4 regions of the Micromonospora coxensis genome follow, and region 2 is predicted to be linked to each of the others. Evidence: riboswitches for the same ligand, from Rfam matches in the RefSeq annotation. Region 2 holds a riboswitch; each other region holds the start of a gene.
The links. Region 2 has a riboswitch for cyclic di-AMP ahead of GA0070614_RS25050 (C39 family peptidase). Riboswitches for the same ligand answer to the same signal wherever they lie in the genome.
Positions count from the first base shown of each region.

Region 1: another riboswitch for cyclic di-AMP. It lies ahead of GA0070614_RS18790 (coiled-coil domain-containing protein); the one in region 2 lies ahead of GA0070614_RS25050 (C39 family peptidase).
Region 3: another riboswitch for cyclic di-AMP. It lies ahead of GA0070614_RS08770 (coiled-coil domain-containing protein); the one in region 2 lies ahead of GA0070614_RS25050 (C39 family peptidase).
Region 4: another riboswitch for cyclic di-AMP. It lies ahead of GA0070614_RS03990 (LysM peptidoglycan-binding domain-containing protein); the one in region 2 lies ahead of GA0070614_RS25050 (C39 family peptidase).

Region 1 is NZ_LT607753.1:4,106,568-4,110,670, forward strand. It holds gene GA0070614_RS18780 (helix-turn-helix transcriptional regulator) at 1-136, opposite strand, end outside; gene GA0070614_RS18785 (carbonic anhydrase) at 344-1,000, shown strand; gene GA0070614_RS18790 (coiled-coil domain-containing protein) at 1,064-2,083, opposite strand; cyclic di-AMP (ydaO/yuaA leader) riboswitch at 2,088-2,218, opposite strand; gene GA0070614_RS18795 (YibE/F family protein) at 2,385-3,734, opposite strand; gene GA0070614_RS18800 (heavy metal translocating P-type ATPase) at 4,034-4,103, shown strand, end outside.
Region 2 is NZ_LT607753.1:5,486,671-5,490,773, forward strand. It holds gene GA0070614_RS25040 (hypothetical protein) at 1-170, shown strand, start outside; gene GA0070614_RS31470 (hypothetical protein) at 297-1,064, shown strand; cyclic di-AMP (ydaO/yuaA leader) riboswitch at 1,372-1,513, shown strand; gene GA0070614_RS25050 (C39 family peptidase) at 1,731-2,564, shown strand; gene GA0070614_RS25055 (hypothetical protein) at 2,633-3,637, opposite strand; gene GA0070614_RS25060 (alpha/beta fold hydrolase) at 3,833-4,103, shown strand, end outside.
Region 3 is NZ_LT607753.1:1,984,230-1,988,332, forward strand. It holds gene GA0070614_RS08760 (HelD family protein) at 1-453, shown strand, start outside; gene GA0070614_RS08765 (cation diffusion facilitator family transporter) at 626-1,546, shown strand; cyclic di-AMP (ydaO/yuaA leader) riboswitch at 1,677-1,808, shown strand; gene GA0070614_RS08770 (coiled-coil domain-containing protein) at 1,812-2,867, shown strand; gene GA0070614_RS08775 (hypothetical protein) at 2,967-3,437, opposite strand; gene GA0070614_RS08780 (PfkB family carbohydrate kinase) at 3,590-4,103, shown strand, end outside.
Region 4 is NZ_LT607753.1:901,625-905,727, reverse strand. It holds gene htpG (molecular chaperone HtpG) at 1-740, shown strand, start outside; gene GA0070614_RS03995 (hypothetical protein) at 836-1,588, shown strand; cyclic di-AMP (ydaO/yuaA leader) riboswitch at 1,730-1,901, shown strand; gene GA0070614_RS03990 (LysM peptidoglycan-binding domain-containing protein) at 1,900-2,574, shown strand; gene GA0070614_RS03985 (universal stress protein) at 2,664-3,287, opposite strand; gene GA0070614_RS03980 (D-arabinono-1,4-lactone oxidase) at 3,372-4,103, shown strand, end outside.

The DNA.
Region 1 (4,103 bases), 1.4 Mb from region 2:
CGGTGACGCCCACCTCGTCGGCCACGTCCCGCAGCCGGGCGGTGGGATTGCGGGCGATGGCGAGCAGGACGTGTGCGTGGTTGGTGAGGAACGTCCAGTTCCGGGTGCTCCCGTTCTCCGCTGCCATGCCCGCCATCGTATGGCCCCTCCTTCGGATTTACGGTCCGGGCCTCCCCGGACCGCGACCTTTCCGGCCCCACCGGGGAGAAGAGGACCAAAGCATGAAATGTGTATCACGTAAACCTTGACGTACCTTCTGCTGCGTGTGACCGTGGGGGGCGCGGCCGCCTCCGTCGCCGGCCGGTGCGACCAGGCCGATCACGCGCAGGACAGAGGTGCGGCAATGACCCTGACCGATCCCACCCAGGCGCTCGCCGAACTGCTCGCCGGTAACCGGCGGTTCGTCACCGGCGCGCCGCGCCACCCCAACCAGGATGCCGCCCACCGGGCCGCCGTCGCCGACGGCCAGCATCCCTTCGCGGTGATCGTCGGCTGCTCGGACTCCCGCCTCGCCGCCGAGATCATCTTCGACCGGGGCCTGGGTGACCTCTTCGTCGTCCGCACCGCCGGGCACACCGTCGGCTCCGAGGTGCTGGGCAGCGTCGAGTACGCGGTCAGTGTCCTCGGCACCCCCCTGGTGGTGGTGCTCGGCCACGACTCCTGCGGAGCGGTGCAGGCGGCCCGACAGGCGGCCCGCACCGGCGCCACGCCGCCGGGCCACCTGGGCGCCGTGGTCGACGCGGTGACGCCCAGCGTGCGGCGTGCCGCGTCGCAGGGTGTCGACGACGTCGACGGGATCGTGGACATCCACATCGCGCGCACCGTCGAGGCGCTGCTGGACAACTCGGCCGTCCTGGCCGGCGAGGTGGCCGCCGGGCGGTGCGCGGTGGTCGGCCTGTCGTACCGGCTCGCCGCGGGCGAGGCCCGGACGGTGGCCGCGGTGCCCGCCGACGTGCCGGACCGGGCCGGGGACGACCAGGTGGCCGTGGTCGCCCGCTGATCCCCGACACACGACGAGGGCCGCCCCGACCGGGGGCGGCCCTCGTTCCGTACGCGCCGGGCGCTACAGCAGCGACATGTGCACGTGGTCGGTGTGGTTCGACGGTCCGCTGTACGACTTCCAACCCGTCGCCGGGAACCAGATCTGCCGGTTCCAGATGACGTAGTAGATGCCCAGCCGGTCCGCGTTGCGGATCAGGAAGGCGGTGAGGTTGTTGCCGTACATCCGGGTGTCGTTGTTGTGCCAGGGGGCGAAGCCGCTGTTCTGCAGGGACCAGTCGCAGGCCTTGCCCTTCGGGTGCTCCCACGGCCCGCCGGGGCGGTAGCAGCCGGCGAACCGCTTGAAGCCGGCCCGGCGTACCTCCTTGTAGGCGTGCAGGGTGCGCGGCGTGACACAGCCCGAGGTGGTCGGGTCGTCCTCGCTGCACGACTCGGAGCGCCAGCCGCCGTCCGCCGTCCGGCCGGGGGCGATCCGGGCGACCGGGGACGTCGCGTCCACCAGGCCGCCGGTGAAGCCCTTGCCGCCGACGAGCGCGAGGGCCTTCTCCGCCTCCCGGCTCTCCCGGGCCATGTCGTTGGTGAGCTTCTGCTGCTCGCGAACCTCGGCGTCGAGCGCCAGCTTGGCCTGCTCCGCGCGGTTCTTGACGGCGGTCACCTCGGCCAGCTTCTGCCCGTTGACCATGTTCAGCTCGTCCAGGGCGGCCGCGCGTCGGACGAACGAGTCGGGCGCGTCGCTCTCCAGCAGCATCGACACCGCGCCGATCCGGCCGGTCCGGTACGACTGGGCGGCGATCTGGGTGACGTGCGGCTTGAGCGCCTCCAGCTCGTCCTGCGCCCGCCGTACCTCCATGGCGAGTTCGAGCTGGCGCTTCTTCGACTTCTCCAGCTTCGACTTCGCCTTGCTGTACTCGCGGTTGCGCAGCTCGATGACGTCGGTGAGCAACTTGGGCTCGTCGTCCTCCGCGTGCCCGGAGGGGGTGGGGGTCGAGGGGGCGGCAATGGCGGGGGCCGCGCCGGCGAGGATGGCCAGGGCGGCGAGCACGGACACCACCGGAGTCATCCAGCGGCGCAGGGGTGCCGTCACAGTGTTCCCTTCCGTCGACCGCCGACCGGGTTAGCTGACGGGTTCGGGACGGAAGTGGCCCCTACCGCTGTCGCGGATTCACCCCAGGTACCTGGTTCCCCGGCTCGCCTCGCGGCGATTGGGCGGCGGCACCGCAGGCGCCGCTGCGCGCCTTCGGCGGTGACCGGCAGCGAGGTTACCTGACAGTCGTACCGGTGAGCTACGTCCTGAACCCGACTAAAAGCGTTATTTCGTCGTGGCGTTGCGTGACGAGTGACGCGTTCGTCAGGTTCCGGGTCGTCGGCGGTCACGCTGTGGAGTTTCACCATGCGGTGTCCGTGCTCCTTCCGGGGTCGGGCCACCGTGCGGGGGCCGGGGTGGACGGGGTGCCGGGACGGCCCGCGCTCAGCGCCTCCAGCGCGGCGTCCCGGTCGACGGCGGGGCGAGGCTTCGGGGTGGGATCCGGGTCGCGCACCGGGTCGGCCTCCGGAGCGCGGCCGGCGGTGGTGACCAGCGCGGCCAGGCCGGTGGTCAGCGGTACGGCGGCGATCAGCCCCAGCGTCGCCACCGCGCTGCGGACGATCTCCTGGGCCAGGAACTCGCTGGTGAGGATCTGCCCCACCGGCCGGCTGTCGGCGGTCAGCAGGAGCAGCAGCGGCAGCGAGGCGCCGGCGTAGGCGAGCACGATGGTGTTCACCGTGGAGGCGATGTGCGCCCGGCCGACCCGGGTGGCGGCCCGGTAGAGCTGCATCCGGGACAGCCCGGGGTTGGCGTGCGCCAGCTCGGTGACGGTGGCCGCCTGGGTGACCGTGACGTCGTCGAGCACGCCGAGCGAGCCGATGATGATGCCGGCCAGCAGCAGCCCGTGCAGGTCCACGTCGCGCTGGTACATCGACAGCGTGGTGGCCTCCTCGCTGCCGAACCCGGTCAGGTGCGCGGCGGCGGTGGCCAGGCTGCCGAGGACTCCGGTCAGCACCAGGCTGCCGAGGGTGCCGAGGACGGCCACGGACGTCTGCGCGGTGATCCCGTGGGTGAGGTACAGCACCACGAACATGATCAGGGCGGAGCCGGTGATCGCGATCAGCAGCGGCGAGCCGCCGCCGGAGATGCCCGGCACCACGAAGGTGAGGAGGATGGCGAAGCTCGCGGCCAGCCCGGCGAGCGCCGCGAGGCCGCGCAGCCGCCCGAACGCCACGATCGCGGCCGCGAAGAGCGCCACCAGCCAGATCAGCGGTTCCCCCCGCTGGTGCTCGGCGATGTTGTAGCTGCTGGCCGTCGGGTCCGCCGGGTCGGTCAGCTCCACCAGCACGACCTCGTCGCCCACGGCGACGGTCGGTGCGCCCGGGCCGGCCGGCACCGGCGTCTGGACCTGCTGGCCGGCGTCCGGGCCCTGCTCGACCTTGACCGTCACCGTCCCGCACGGGCCGTCGGCCGTGCCGGGCGACCCCTCGGGCGCCTCCGGCGTCGGCGGGCAGGGCTCGGTCACCACCCGGGTCACCGTGCCGTGGTAGCGCGGCACGTCACCGCCGGTGTCCTTCGTCGGCGTGTCCCGCGGCCAGAGCACCAGCGCGACGATCACCGTGAGGACGAACAGCGGCACCACCGTCGCGACGAGGATCCGTCGCACCCCCGGCGGGGTGGACGGAGCGGGACGGGTGTGGTCGGCGCCCATTGCGAGTCTCCCAACGATCCAGAGCGAGGTACGTGTCAGCCGGCTGGTCGGTTCAGCGGATGGTGCCGGATGTCGTCGTCGACGCCCCCGGATCGCCGGGGAGTGCCGGCGTCGTCACGTACCGCGAGCGGACGTCGTGTCCGCCGGGTGGCGACGGGCCGACGACGGGCCCCGGCGCGGTACGCGGGGCGGTCGCGGCGGTGGGCGCAGGCGTCATCGTCGGTGAATGGTAGCCAGGGTGGGTGTCGGCTCGCCCGGTTCGCCCTGCCCGGAGCGCGCCGAAGCGGCATGTTGGAGGCATGGAGCAGCATGCCGGGCACGGTCAGCAGGGCGGGCGACACGGCGGGCACGACAAGCACGCCGGCCACG
Region 2 (4,103 bases):
GCGTCCCGGGTGCGCCGGAGGCCCTCGCCGACGCCCCGCCGGCCGCGCCCTGCGCCGCCGAGGCGGCCGTCGCGCCGGACGCCCTGCCCGCCCCGCGGCCCGACGCGCCGCCCGTCCCGAGCGGGCCGACCCCGTCCGGGGCCGGCCCGCGCGCCCCGCCCGCCGGCTGACCGCCGCGCGGGGGCGACCCGCGACCACGCTCTCCGACCTCACCCCCCGTACGCGCCCCTGGCCCTCTCGTCCGTGGCGCGTGCGGGCTCCTCTTCCGCGTCCCGCTCCCCGGGAGGTGCCGCACCGTGAACACCGTCCTCTACCAGTTCCTGATCGAGGTCCCGACCGCCGCCGCCATCTGGTCGGCGCTGCTCGTGCTCGCCCTGACCGTGCTCACCGTGCTGGTGGCCCGCCCCGAGCGGGACCGCCCGGCCGAGGAGGCGACGCCCGGCGGGCCGACCCCGGCCGAGGCCGCCGTCGACGCGGCCGACCTGCGCCGGTACGCCGAGGAGGTCGCCGTCGCCGCGTCCGGCGCGGCGCAGACCGCCCGCCGCCGGCGCGAGGTGTGGCTGGCCGCCCAGGAGGAGGTGGACCGGGCCTGGTCGGCGTACGACGAGGCGGAGGCCGCCGCCCGCCGGTTCGCCGTCGCCAACGCGCTGCCCACCCCGCGCACCCCGCGTACCCCGGCCGAGTACGCCGCCCGGGAGCGCTGGCTGCACCAGGCGGCGGTGGCCGCCCACTGGCGGGGCGAACTGCCGGTGGAGCGGCTGCGGGACGTCTTCGCCCACCGCGACGGCTGGGATCCCCGGCGGCACCCGGTCGAGCAGGAGGTGCTGCTCGCCCGGGCGGTACGCGACAGCCGGCGGGACGCCTACCGGCGGGCGGCCGCCCGGGAGCGGTCGGCCTGGCGCGACGCCGAACTGGCGGCCGACGCCGCCCGTGCCCTCGCCGTCGAGGCGTACGCGGCGGCGCAGCGGTCGCGCCCCGGCCGGGCGCCCGCCGCGTCCCGGGCCGCCGCGACGGCGCCGCGCGCGGCCTCGGCGGCACGGTGGCGACCGGCCCGGGTCGGGTGAGCGGCGGACCGCGCCGAAATCGTTACCGGGATTTCGGTGAGCCCGGTCACGGCCGGCGGGAACCGGACGTGCGTGACAGGGCGTGACAGTGGTGGCGGCGAATCGGGGACGTGTCGCCACGGCTGTCCGGTTGTCGCCCGTCGGTTCCCGGAAAACCGCTCGTCCCATTGAGTGACGTCAGTGTGCGACTGCCCCGGAAATTGCTCGCCTTGATCACGTTTACGCAGCTCGCAGCGCTTGGCGCGGCGCATACCGGCCAGTAGTGTCACCTCGGTCCGGCGCGGTTCCCGATCGCACAAGGCGACGCCGTGTCGACCCGCTCAATCGTGGATTCCACGAACCGGGGACCCATGCACCACTGGGGTGAATCCGCGGGCCACGGCCCGTGGTAGGGCGATCTTCCCGCCCGAATCCGTCAGCTAACCCGGTCGGCGGCATCGGAAGGAGTTCCATCCTCGTGCAGCACCACGCCATCCCTGCCTCGGTACCGGGGTGCATCCGCCGATAGGTCGCGCCGTCGCGTCCTGACATCCGGCATCCGCCCCGACGCCCGGCCACGCCCGGGCGCTCCCCCCGCCGAGCGGCCCGAGATCCCGTTCCGCGCGTGACGTCCCGTCACGCGCCGGTCCGGCGTGCCGCTCCCGCCCTCGTACCGTGGAGGACACGTTGAATCACCACCTGAAGCGGCAGTTGCGGCGCCTGGCCACCGAGCGCCCGTACCAGGTCGTCGCCGGCTCCGCCGCCGCCCTCCTGCTGGCCACCGGCACCGGTGCGCTGTTCGTCGGCGCCGACGAGTCGCCGGCCCGCCAGCAGACCCCGGCCGCCGTCGCCGAGGCCGCTCCGCGCCTGGCCGACGTGGCCACCCGCGCCCAGGCCCGCGTCGCCACCACCCCGGCGGCCAGCCCCTCGCCCTCGGCGAGCGCCACCCCGGCGGCCAGCCCCACGAAGGCCAAGGCCGACCCGGACGTGACCCGCAAGGCGGCCCCGAAGCCCCCGTCGTCGAAGATCCTCGACTACGACTACGAGGCCCAGTTCACCTACTACACCTGCGGCCCGGCGGCGGTGCGCAACGCGCTCAGCGCGGCCGGCATCGAGCGGACCCAGGACGAGCTGGCCGGGCCGCTGGGCACCACCGAGATGGGCACCAACTCAGCGCAGGACACCACCCGGGTGCTGAACCAGGTCGTCAAGGGCGACCCGTACCGGACCCGGATGTTCGCCGGCACCCCGAGCGCGGCCCAGATCGACCGGCTCCGGGCCGACATCGTCGCCGCGGTCACCGCCGAGCGGGGCGTGGTGGCCAACGTGGCCGGCACGGTCACCGACACCGACGGCGGCTGGCACTCCTTCCCGGGCGGCCACTACGTGGCGGTGGTCGGCTACCGCGACGGCGGTGAGCTGGTCCGGATCGCCGACTCGGCGGACCCGAACCTGCCGGAGTACTGGCTGAGCACGACCGACCTCGCGAACTGGATCGCCACCCGCGGTTACTCCGCCTGATCCCCGCACGTACGCCACGGGCGCCGGCCCCCGGAAGGGGACCGGCGCCCGGTGCGCGTGCGACGGCGTCAGTACGTGACGAAGGCGTACAGGGCCCGGTGGTTGGACTTCGTCCCGGTCACCGTGTGGTCGACGGGGGACGACTGCACGCTGCCCCGGACGAAGAGGTAGTCGATCTTGCTGGAGCCGTGCGTGGCCGTCGCGCCGTAGCCGGTCATGCCGTACCCGCCCAGCGTGCCCGCCGCGATGCCGGTCCGGTTGGCGTCGATCCCCACCACCCGGATCGTCGAGGCGTTCATCAGGCTGGTGGCGTCCGCGCCGAGGTGGATGCCGGTGCCGGCGATCCCGGTGTAGCCGTCGCCCGCGCAGGCGTTCTGCCGGTTCTCCTGCGGCAGGTGCATGGTGGCCGCGAACACCGAGGTGCCGGTCGCCTTGATGGTGAAGCGGGCCGCGATGGCGCTGGTGCGCTTCCACTTGTAGTAGTTGGTGGTGCCGGTGTCGTTGTTCGGCGGCTTGTAGAGGGTGCAGCCGGCGCCGCCGGCGTACGCCGTGCCCGGCTTCAACCAGCCCGCGCTCCAGTACTTGGAGATGTCGCCGTCGGCGAGGCTGAGCGTGCGGGTGTTCCAGATGATGGCGTTGGTCTGCTTCTTCTTCAGGTCACCGAGGCTCTGGTCGCTGCAGTGGTGGCTGGACCCCCACGGCTCGGGGTCGCTCCACGCCACGATCGCCCCGTAGGTGCCGGCCGGGTAGCCGAACTTGGCCGACAACTGGTCGGCGTACGCCTCGGCCTGCCCGGTCCCGCGCACCTGCTGCACGATCAGGATGTCCGGCGCGGCCACCCCCGCGGTGGCCGGCCGGCCGGCGTCGTCCACCAGCATCGAGGTCAGGTGGTCCGGCCCGGAGACCCGGGTGCAGGTGCCGTCCGGGTTGTTGATCACGAGGTTCTCGATGTTGTTGTTGTAGACCCGCAGGACGCCGCCCGCCGCCGCCACGCCGCTGTCCGGGGCGGTGGCCTTCGCCATGACCGACCCGCCCGTGAGTGCGGTGGACGCGACCACCGCGAGTGCTGCCATCGACGCTGTCCAGTGCCTCGAACGCACGGCACGCTCCCGTCCGGTTCGCGGGGGTGGCCGCCCCACCCCACGGAAGATCGAACTCTATCGTCATCTTCGTGCACGGGTGGTCCCTGCGGGGCGACGGCCGGGCGTGCGGGGTCGGGCGTCTGCGGCACTCGCGCCGGCTGTCCCGGCGATGGCACACTGCGGCGCATGGACGACGACGCGGGATCCGGACGGGTCCTCGTGCTGCTGCACGGCATGGGCGCGACCGGCGAGGTGTGGCTGCCCTGGGCGCCGCTGCTCCAGCAGCGCTGGGCCGGTCGCTGGCTGGCGCCCGACCTGGCCGGCCACGGGTACGCCCCACCGCTGCCGCGGTACTCCTTCACCGGCCTGGCCGACCGGGTCGCCGACGGGCTCGCCCGGCTCGGCGACCGGTCGCCACGGCGGCTGGTGCTGCTCGGTCACTCCCTCGGCGGCGTGG
Region 3 (4,103 bases), 3.3 Mb from region 2:
CGTCGGCACCGGTTCAACCTCACCACCAACTACCGCAACTCGGCGGAGATCTTCGCGGTGGCGGCGGAGGAGATCCGCCGGGTCCACCCCGACCTGGAGCTGCCGGTCGCGGTCCGGTCCACCGGCGTGGAGCCGGTGGCGCTGACCGTCCCGGCGGCGGAGCTGGCCGCCGCGACGGTGCGGGCCGCGCAGGCGCTGCTCGGCGAGGTGGAGGGCACCGTCGGCGTGATCACGCCGGTGCCGCGCCGGGACGAGGTGGCCGGCTGGCTGGAGGGGACCGCCAACTCCCGGCTCCAGGTGGTGACCAGCCTCCAGGCCAAGGGCATGGAGTACGACGGGGTGGTGCTGGTCCACCCGGGCGAGATCCGCGCCGAGCCCTCCGGCGTACGCACCCTCTACGTGGCCCTCTCCCGCGCCACCCAACGCCTCACCACCATCGAACCCACCCCCTGACCCCGCCCCCGCACCGCTCCCCTCCCCACCCCCCGGTTGATCATGAAGTTATTGCCCCCGCGCACCGGCGTGTCGTGGCAATAACTTCATGACCATCAAGGGAACGGAGTCACTTGCACACATAGCTATGTGAGCATAGGTTGGGTGTCGGGTTGGTCCGGCGGCGGAGGGTGTGGGCGTGGGCGCAGGTCATGACCACCACGGGTCGGTCGCGAACGCCGCGCACCGCCACCGGGGCCGGCTCTGGACGGCCTTCGCGCTGCTCGCCGCGCTGATGCTGGTCGAGGCGGTGACCGCCGTCGCCACCGGCTCGCTGGCCCTGCTCTCCGACGCCGGGCACATGTTCACCGACGTGCTCGGCATCGGGATGGCCCTGGCGGCGATCACCGCCACCCGGCGGGCCGACCGCGACCCGCAGCGCACCTTCGGCCTCTACCGACTGGAGGTGCTCGCCGCGCTCGCCAACGCGGTGCTGCTCAGCGGCGTCGCGGTCTACGTCCTCATCGAGGCGGTACGCCGCTTCGGCGACCCCCCGGAGGTGAGCACCGGGCCGATGCTGGCGGTGGCCGTGCTGGGGCTGCTCGCCAACGTCGTCGCCTTCGCCCTGCTCCGCGAGGGGGCGCGGGAGAGCATCAACCTGCGCGGGGCGTACCTGGAGGTGCTCGGCGACCTGCTCGGCTCACTCGGCGTCATCGGGGCCGCGCTGCTGATCGCCGGCACCGGCTGGTGGTGGGCCGACCCGGCGGTGGCGGTGGCGATCGCCCTGTTCATCCTGCCCCGCACCTGGCGGCTCGGCCGGGCGGCCGTCCGGATCCTGGTGCAGGCCGCCCCGGAGCACCTCCAGGTGACCGCGGTGCACGACCGGCTGGTCGCCGTCCCCGGCGTGGCCGAGGTGCACGACCTGCACGTCTGGACGCTCACCTCCGGCATGGAGGTGGCCTCGGCGCACCTGACCATGCACCCCGGCGCCGAGGTGGGCGCCGTGCTGGCGGCCGCCCGCAGCGCGCTGCACGAGGACTTCCACATCGAGCACGCCACCCTCCAGATCGAGCCGGGAGCGGCGCCGGGGGCCTGCGGCTCGGTCGAATGGTGATACAAATATCCGGCTATGCGCCTTTTATCAGGCTTCCCTCCCGTACCCTCAGTCACGAACCGGGCATCAGTCACACCAGTACCGGTAGTCTCGGTTCCGGCCTCCGCCAGGCGGCACCCGACGGTGCCGGCGGTGGCCGCCGCCTAAACGCCCGCCAGGGCGTGCCGGGGAACCAGGTACGTGGGGTGCATCCGCGCCAGCGGTAGGGATCTTCCGTCCCGAACCCGTCAGCTAACCCGGTCGGCGGCTGACGGAAGGATTGTGCATGCACGTACGACGTACCACTGTCCGACTGGTGGCGGCGGTCGCCGCCACCCTCGCCCTCGGGGTGTCGTCGGCGCCACCGCCGGTGGCCGCCGCCCCACCCACCACCCGGCTCGCCGCGCCCGGTGACGAGGAGGGCGGCACCCCCGCCCTGCGGGCCCAGCTCGACGCCGCCAGCAAGGGCTGGATCGACGCCAAGGCCGCGCTGGAGCGCTCCACCCGGCGCCAGCAGGAACTCAACAACCAGCTCAAGACCATCGAGTCGGAGCTGGCCACGCGCACCGGCAAGGTCGGCGAGATCGCCGGGGTGGCGTACCGCACCGGGCGGCTCGGCCCCGTCTCGGCGCTGCTCAACAGCACCTCGCCGGAGGGCTTCCTGGACCGGGCCGCCGAGCTGGAGACGGTCGCCAGCAACGAGGACCGCGAACTGCGCAACCTGCTGCGCACCAAGGAGGAGGCCACCCGCACCCGGGCCGCGCTCGACACCGAGATCGTCGAACAACGCAAGCAGATCGCGGTGATGGCCAAGCGCAAGCAGCAGGCCGAACGGGCGCTGGCGGTGGCCGCCGCCGACAAGCCCGCCCCGCGCGCCGACAGCGGCGCCAGCCGGGGCACCTCCACCGCGAACGCCCGGCCGGCGCCGCGCAACTCGGACGGCTCGTGGCCGCCGGAGTCGTGCAGCGTCAACGACCCCACCCCGGCCAACGGCTGCATCACCCCGCGGATGCTCAACGCGCTCCAGCAGAGCAAGGCGGCCGGCTTCACCCGGTACGTCTCCTGCTACCGCCCCAGCGGCTCCGGCGAGCATCCCAAGGGCCGGGCCTGCGACTTCGCCGCGCAGAAGAACGGCTTCGGCGGGGACGCGACCGGCGGCGACCGGACGTACGGCAACAACCTGGCCGCGTACCACGTCCGCAACGCCGACCGGCTCGGTGTGCTCTACGTGATCTGGTACCGGCAGATCTGGCTGCCCAGCAGCGGCTGGAAGTCGTACAGCGGGGCGGGTGGGGACCCGTCCAGCGACCACACCAACCACGTGCACCTGTCGGTGTACTGACCCGTACCGCGTCGCGGGGCCCGTCCGTCTGGACGGGCCCCGCACGTGTGTCCGGTGCCCCGCCCCGGGCGCCGGGGAAGCGGGCGAGCAGCGCGGCGGTCAGCCGGCGACCGGGCCGCCGTCGGCGAGCCGGTCCAGCACCGCGCCGAGCCGGTTGGCCAGCCCCAGGTGCGCGGCACGGGCCTGGCGGAAGGCGTACCCGAACAGCGGCGCCGGGGCGGCCAGGGTGATCTCCACGTCCACCCGCAGCAGGCCGTCCTCCTCCTCCCGGATGCGGGTGCGGTTGCGCACGGTCGTGCCGGGCTGCTGCCGCGCCACCGTGACGATCTCGTCGTCGGTGACCACCAGGACGTCGGCCTGGTACGTGACCGGGAAGCTCAACGGCCCCAGCTCCAGCCGGTCGGTGATCGCGTAGCTGGCCCGCGCGCCGGGACGGGCCGGCAGCTCACGGACCCGGACGATCAACGGGTGCAGCTCACCCTGCCTGGCGAGATCGCTCAACAGCGCCACCGCGTCCGCCCGTGAGCAGCGCGCCTGCACCGTGTAGCTGAACGTCTCCCGCCGGACCACTCCGCCCTCCACTCCTCGTCGGTCGCACGATAGTCCCGTACCGGCGACGGGCTGGCAACGTCGGCGGCGACCGGTCGCGCATGTCGCGGGCGGGGCGGGGAATCCCGCGTCCGGCGACGGCCACGGGAGGCGGACATGGGCGGGTACGGCGGATGAGCGGACACGTGATGGTCTTCGCGCCGACGCCCCGGCTGACGGTGACCGTGGACCAGCCCAGCGACCAGCCGGAGCTGCACCTGCACCCCGGCGGGCAGGGCGTCTGGCAGGCCCGGATGATCATGTCGCTCGGGGTGCCGGTGGTGCTCTGCACCAGCCTGGGCGGCGAGATCGGCGAGGTGCTGGAGCCGCTGCTGCTCACCGAGGGGGTGGACCTGCGGGTGGTCCGCCGCGACTCGACGAGCGGCGGGTACGTGCACGACCGGCGCGACGGCGCCCGGCACGAGATCGTCGACGTGGTCGGCGCGCCGCTGAGCCGGCACGAGCTGGACGAGCTCCACAACCTGTCGCTCGGCGAGGGGCTGCGCGCGCCGGTCAGCGTGCTCAGCGGCCCCAACGAGCCGTCCCTCGTCCCGGCCGACCTCTACCGCCGGTTCGCCGCCGACCTGGGGGCCAACGGCGGCCGGGTGGTGGTGGACCTCTCCGGCCCGCACCTGACGGCGGTGCTCT
Region 4 (4,103 bases), 2.2 Mb from region 2:
GTCTGCTGGAGGACCCGGACAACACCGCGGCGATCCTCGACGTCGTCTCCGTCGAGTCCACCCACGACGCCGCCGAGCTCACCAGCCTGCACGACTACGTCGCGCGGATGAAGGAGGGCCAGGGCGAGATCTACTACGCCACCGGCGAGAGCCGGGCGACGCTGGAGAACTCGCCGCACATGGAGGCGTTCCGGGCCAAGGGCTACGAGGTGCTGCTGCTCACCGACCCGGTCGACGAGGTCTGGGTCGAGCGGGTCGGCGAGTTCGACGGCAAGCCGCTGCGCTCGATCGCCAAGGGTCAGGTCGACCTCGACTCCGAGCAGGAGCGCGAGGAGGCCGGCACCGAACGGGAACGCCAGGCCAAGGAGTACGCCGACCTGCTCACCTTCCTCGGCGGCGCGCTCGCCGACACGGTGAAGGAGGTCCGCCTCTCCTCCCGGCTGACCACCTCGCCGGCCTGCATCGTCGGCGACGCGCACGACATCACCCCGACGCTGGAGAAGATGTACCGGGCGATGGGGCAGGAGGTGCCGGCGGTCAAGCGCATCCTGGAACTCAACCCGACCCACCCGCTGGTCACCGGGCTGCGCGCCGCGTACGAGCGCGACGCCGCCGACCCGGCGCTGACCGAGACCGCCGAACTGCTCCACGGCATGGCGCTGCTCGCCGAGGGCGGCGACCTCGCCGATCCGGCCCGGTTCGCGCGGGTGCTGGCCGACCGGCTGGCCCGTACCCTCTGAACCGGACGTGGCCCGGGGCCGGACCTCGCGTCCGCCCCCGGGCCGTCCGCGTCCGGCCGATGCCGCGTCTGGCGCCGGGCGGGCACAATGCGCTCATGCGGACGGTACGGGGCAACGTCGGGATCGTCGGCGCGGTGGTGCTGGCGGCGCTGCTCACGGGCTGCGTGGCCGGCGACCACGAGGCGGACGCCCGGCGCCAGGCGCAGGAGCAGGCCCGGGCCCGGCTGACCGAGGTGACCGCTGCGATCGCACGGGACCGTCCCTGGGAGGCCGACGAGTTCGGCCGGCTGGTCACCGGGCGTGAGGGTGTCGACCTGATGAGCCTCGACGGCACCACCCGGCAGGACGGCGACGGGGTGTCGCTGGTGGTCCGGGTCCGTGGCGAGGCGCTCGTCCTGGACTGGAACGGGTCCGAGTCCGCGCGCGCCGAGGTGACGCTCTGTCACCGGCTCGGGTACCGGCCGGACGACCGGGTCGATCCGGTGACCGAGGTGGACTGCCCGCCCACCGCGCCGATCACCCCGCGTCCCGCGCCGAGCCTGCCGTCGGGCACCGACGAGCGGCTGCGCCGCTCGCTGCCGACCGGCCCGGCGGCCACCGAGCGGTCCGTCGGGGCGGCCGTCGACCGGCTGCGCCTCGATCCCCGGGTACGGCGGGACGTGGCGACCGTCGACGGCGCCGTGGGCCTGGCGCTGCGCGAGGGCCGACGCGGCTCGTGCCTGCTGGCCAGAGTGGTCGGTGACCGGGTCGAGGTGTGGCGACCGCCCACTGTCCTCATGCAGCCGGGAGAACTCACCTGCGACGGGCGGACCGCGGCCCTCGGGCTGGGGCAGCGGGATCCGAGTTGACCGGGCATTGTGCACGGCTGCACGAGGTCCGCAACCGGGGGCCGCGAGCCCTCGCCTGACCGGGTGAAGAACCTCTCAAGAAGTGGGCAAATCCCCGAAACGGTTCCTAACGTCGTTCTCGTCCGCGATCGCGGGCAACCGGGGTCGGTAACGCCTAATCCATGCCGCCGGCCACGGACCTTGTCACCTGGGCATGGAGCGGGGGACCCACACGTTCCTCGGTGCACGTCACCTCGGGGTGAAGCCGCCACGGCGGCCGGGCTCCTCGGCCCGAACCCGACAGCTCACCTCGTCGGCGTGGAGGATCACACATGGCAACTGCATACGTCGCCCGTCACCGACGGGTCAGCTCGCGCCGCGTCGCCGTCGGCACGCTCGCCGTCGGCGCGGTCACCGGGGTCGCCGCCGTGCTGGCGCCGGCCTCCCCGGCCAGCGCCGCCAGCGTCAACTGGGACGCGATCGCCCAGTGCGAGTCCGGTGGCAACTGGAGCATCAACACCGGCAACGGCTACTACGGTGGCCTCCAGTTCTCCCAGAGCACCTGGGCCGGCTACGGCGGCAAGAAGTACGCCTCCCGGGCGGACCTGGCCAGTCGCGGCGAGCAGATCGCGATCGCCGAGAAGGTGCTCGACGGCCAGGGCATCGGCGCCTGGCCGACCTGTGGCAAGAAGGGCGGCTCGACGAAGAGCTACGCCACCAAGTCGGAGAAGTCGCAGAAGTCGCAGAAGTCGGAGCGGCGCTCCGAGCCGCGCCGGACGGCCAAGGCCACCACCGAGCGGTCGACGCGTACCGAGCAGCGCGGCCAGCAGCGCAGCGCCCCGGCGGCCGGCGGCGACACCTACGTGGTGCGCACCGGCGACACCCTGTCGCAGATCGCCGAGGCGAAGAACCTGGCCGGCGGCTGGCAGGCGCTGTACGAGCGCAACCGGCGCGTCGTCGGCGCCGACCCGGGTCTGATCTTCCCGGGCCAGAAGCTCAGCCTCTGACGCACCACCCCGCACCACCGACGCCCGGCCGGTCCCGCACCGGCCGGGCGTCGCCGTCCGCCGGCGCGTGCCGCGTCGACGGGCACGCCTCACCCGGGCAGGCCGCCGAGCAGGACCGGACGAGGGGAACGATGGGCCAACTCCTCGGCGACGCTGCCGAGCAGCCGCTCACCGAGCCCGTGCCCGGCCCGGCCGACGACGAGCAGGTCGACGTCGCGGGCGTCGGCGACCGCCAGCAGCGCGTCCACCGGATGACCGGCGACGATCTCCGTGCTCGGCGCGGGCAGCCCGGCCGGCAGCGCCGCGACCCGCTCGTCGAGCATGCGCCGGGCCCGTCGGTCCTCCTCGGCGGCCTCGACGTCGATCAGGTCCGGGCTGGTCACGGCGACGAGGACCAGATCGCCGGCCGTGCCGCCGAGCGCCCGCACGGCGGTGCGCAGGGCCCGGTCGGAGTCCGCCGAGCCGTCCAGCCCCACCAGCACCCGCAGCCCGTCGCCCCGGGCCGAGGGCGGGCGGGAGCGCACGTCCACCCGCCGGGTGCCGGCCCGGCCGCGCTCCAGGGCGATGGGCACGAAGATCGGGCCGAGCAGTCCACCGACCAGGTACCACAGCAGGTTGCGGTGCCCGCCCCGGGTGACGAACACCGCCGCGGTGACCAGGCCGATCGCCAACCAGGCCAGCACCGCGAGGACGACCCACCACGCCTGATCCATCGCCACCCCCGCTCGGTCCGCCGTCACGGGCGACTACCCGGCCCGGCGACGGGTAAGCCGCCCGTCCGGCGGGGAGGAGGTCGCGTGGCAGGGGAATTCGTCAACTGGTCCGGCAGCCTCGCCTTCACCCCGGCCGAGTACGCCGAGCCCGCCGACGAGGACGCGGTCCGCCGTCTGGTGGCGCGCGCCCGGGAGTCCGGGACGAAGATCCGCCCGGTCGGCTCCGGTCATTCGTCGAGCCCGCTGGTGCGTACCGACGGGATCCTGGTCAGCCTGGACCGCCTCGCCGGCGTCCTGCACGACGACGGTGACCTCGCCACGGTCGGCGCCGGCACGAAGCTCAAGGAGCTGGGGGAAGGGCTCTACGAGGCCGGCCTGGCCATGGACAACCTCGGCGACGTGGACTACCAGTCGATCGCCGGGGCGACCGCCACCGGCACCCACGGCACCGGCCTGGGCTTCGGCAACCTGTGCACCCAGGTCGCCGGCGTACGACTGGTCACCGGCGCCGGCGACGTGCTGGAGGTGTCGGCGACGAGCAACCCGGACCTGCTGCCGGCGGTGCGGTTGTCCCTGGGCGCCCTGGGCGTGGTCACCCAGCTCACCCTCGACGTGCAGCCCTGCTTCGACCTGCGCCGTCGGGCCTGGTGCGCGCCCGTCGACTGGACGCTGGACCACCTGGCCGAGTTGCAGCACACCAACCGCAACATGGACTTCTACTGGTACCCGCGCAGCGACCTGACCCAGATCCGCACGATGAACCGGGAGGACGGGCCGGGGCGGGGGCGACCGTGGGCCGCGCCCCGGGTCCCGGAG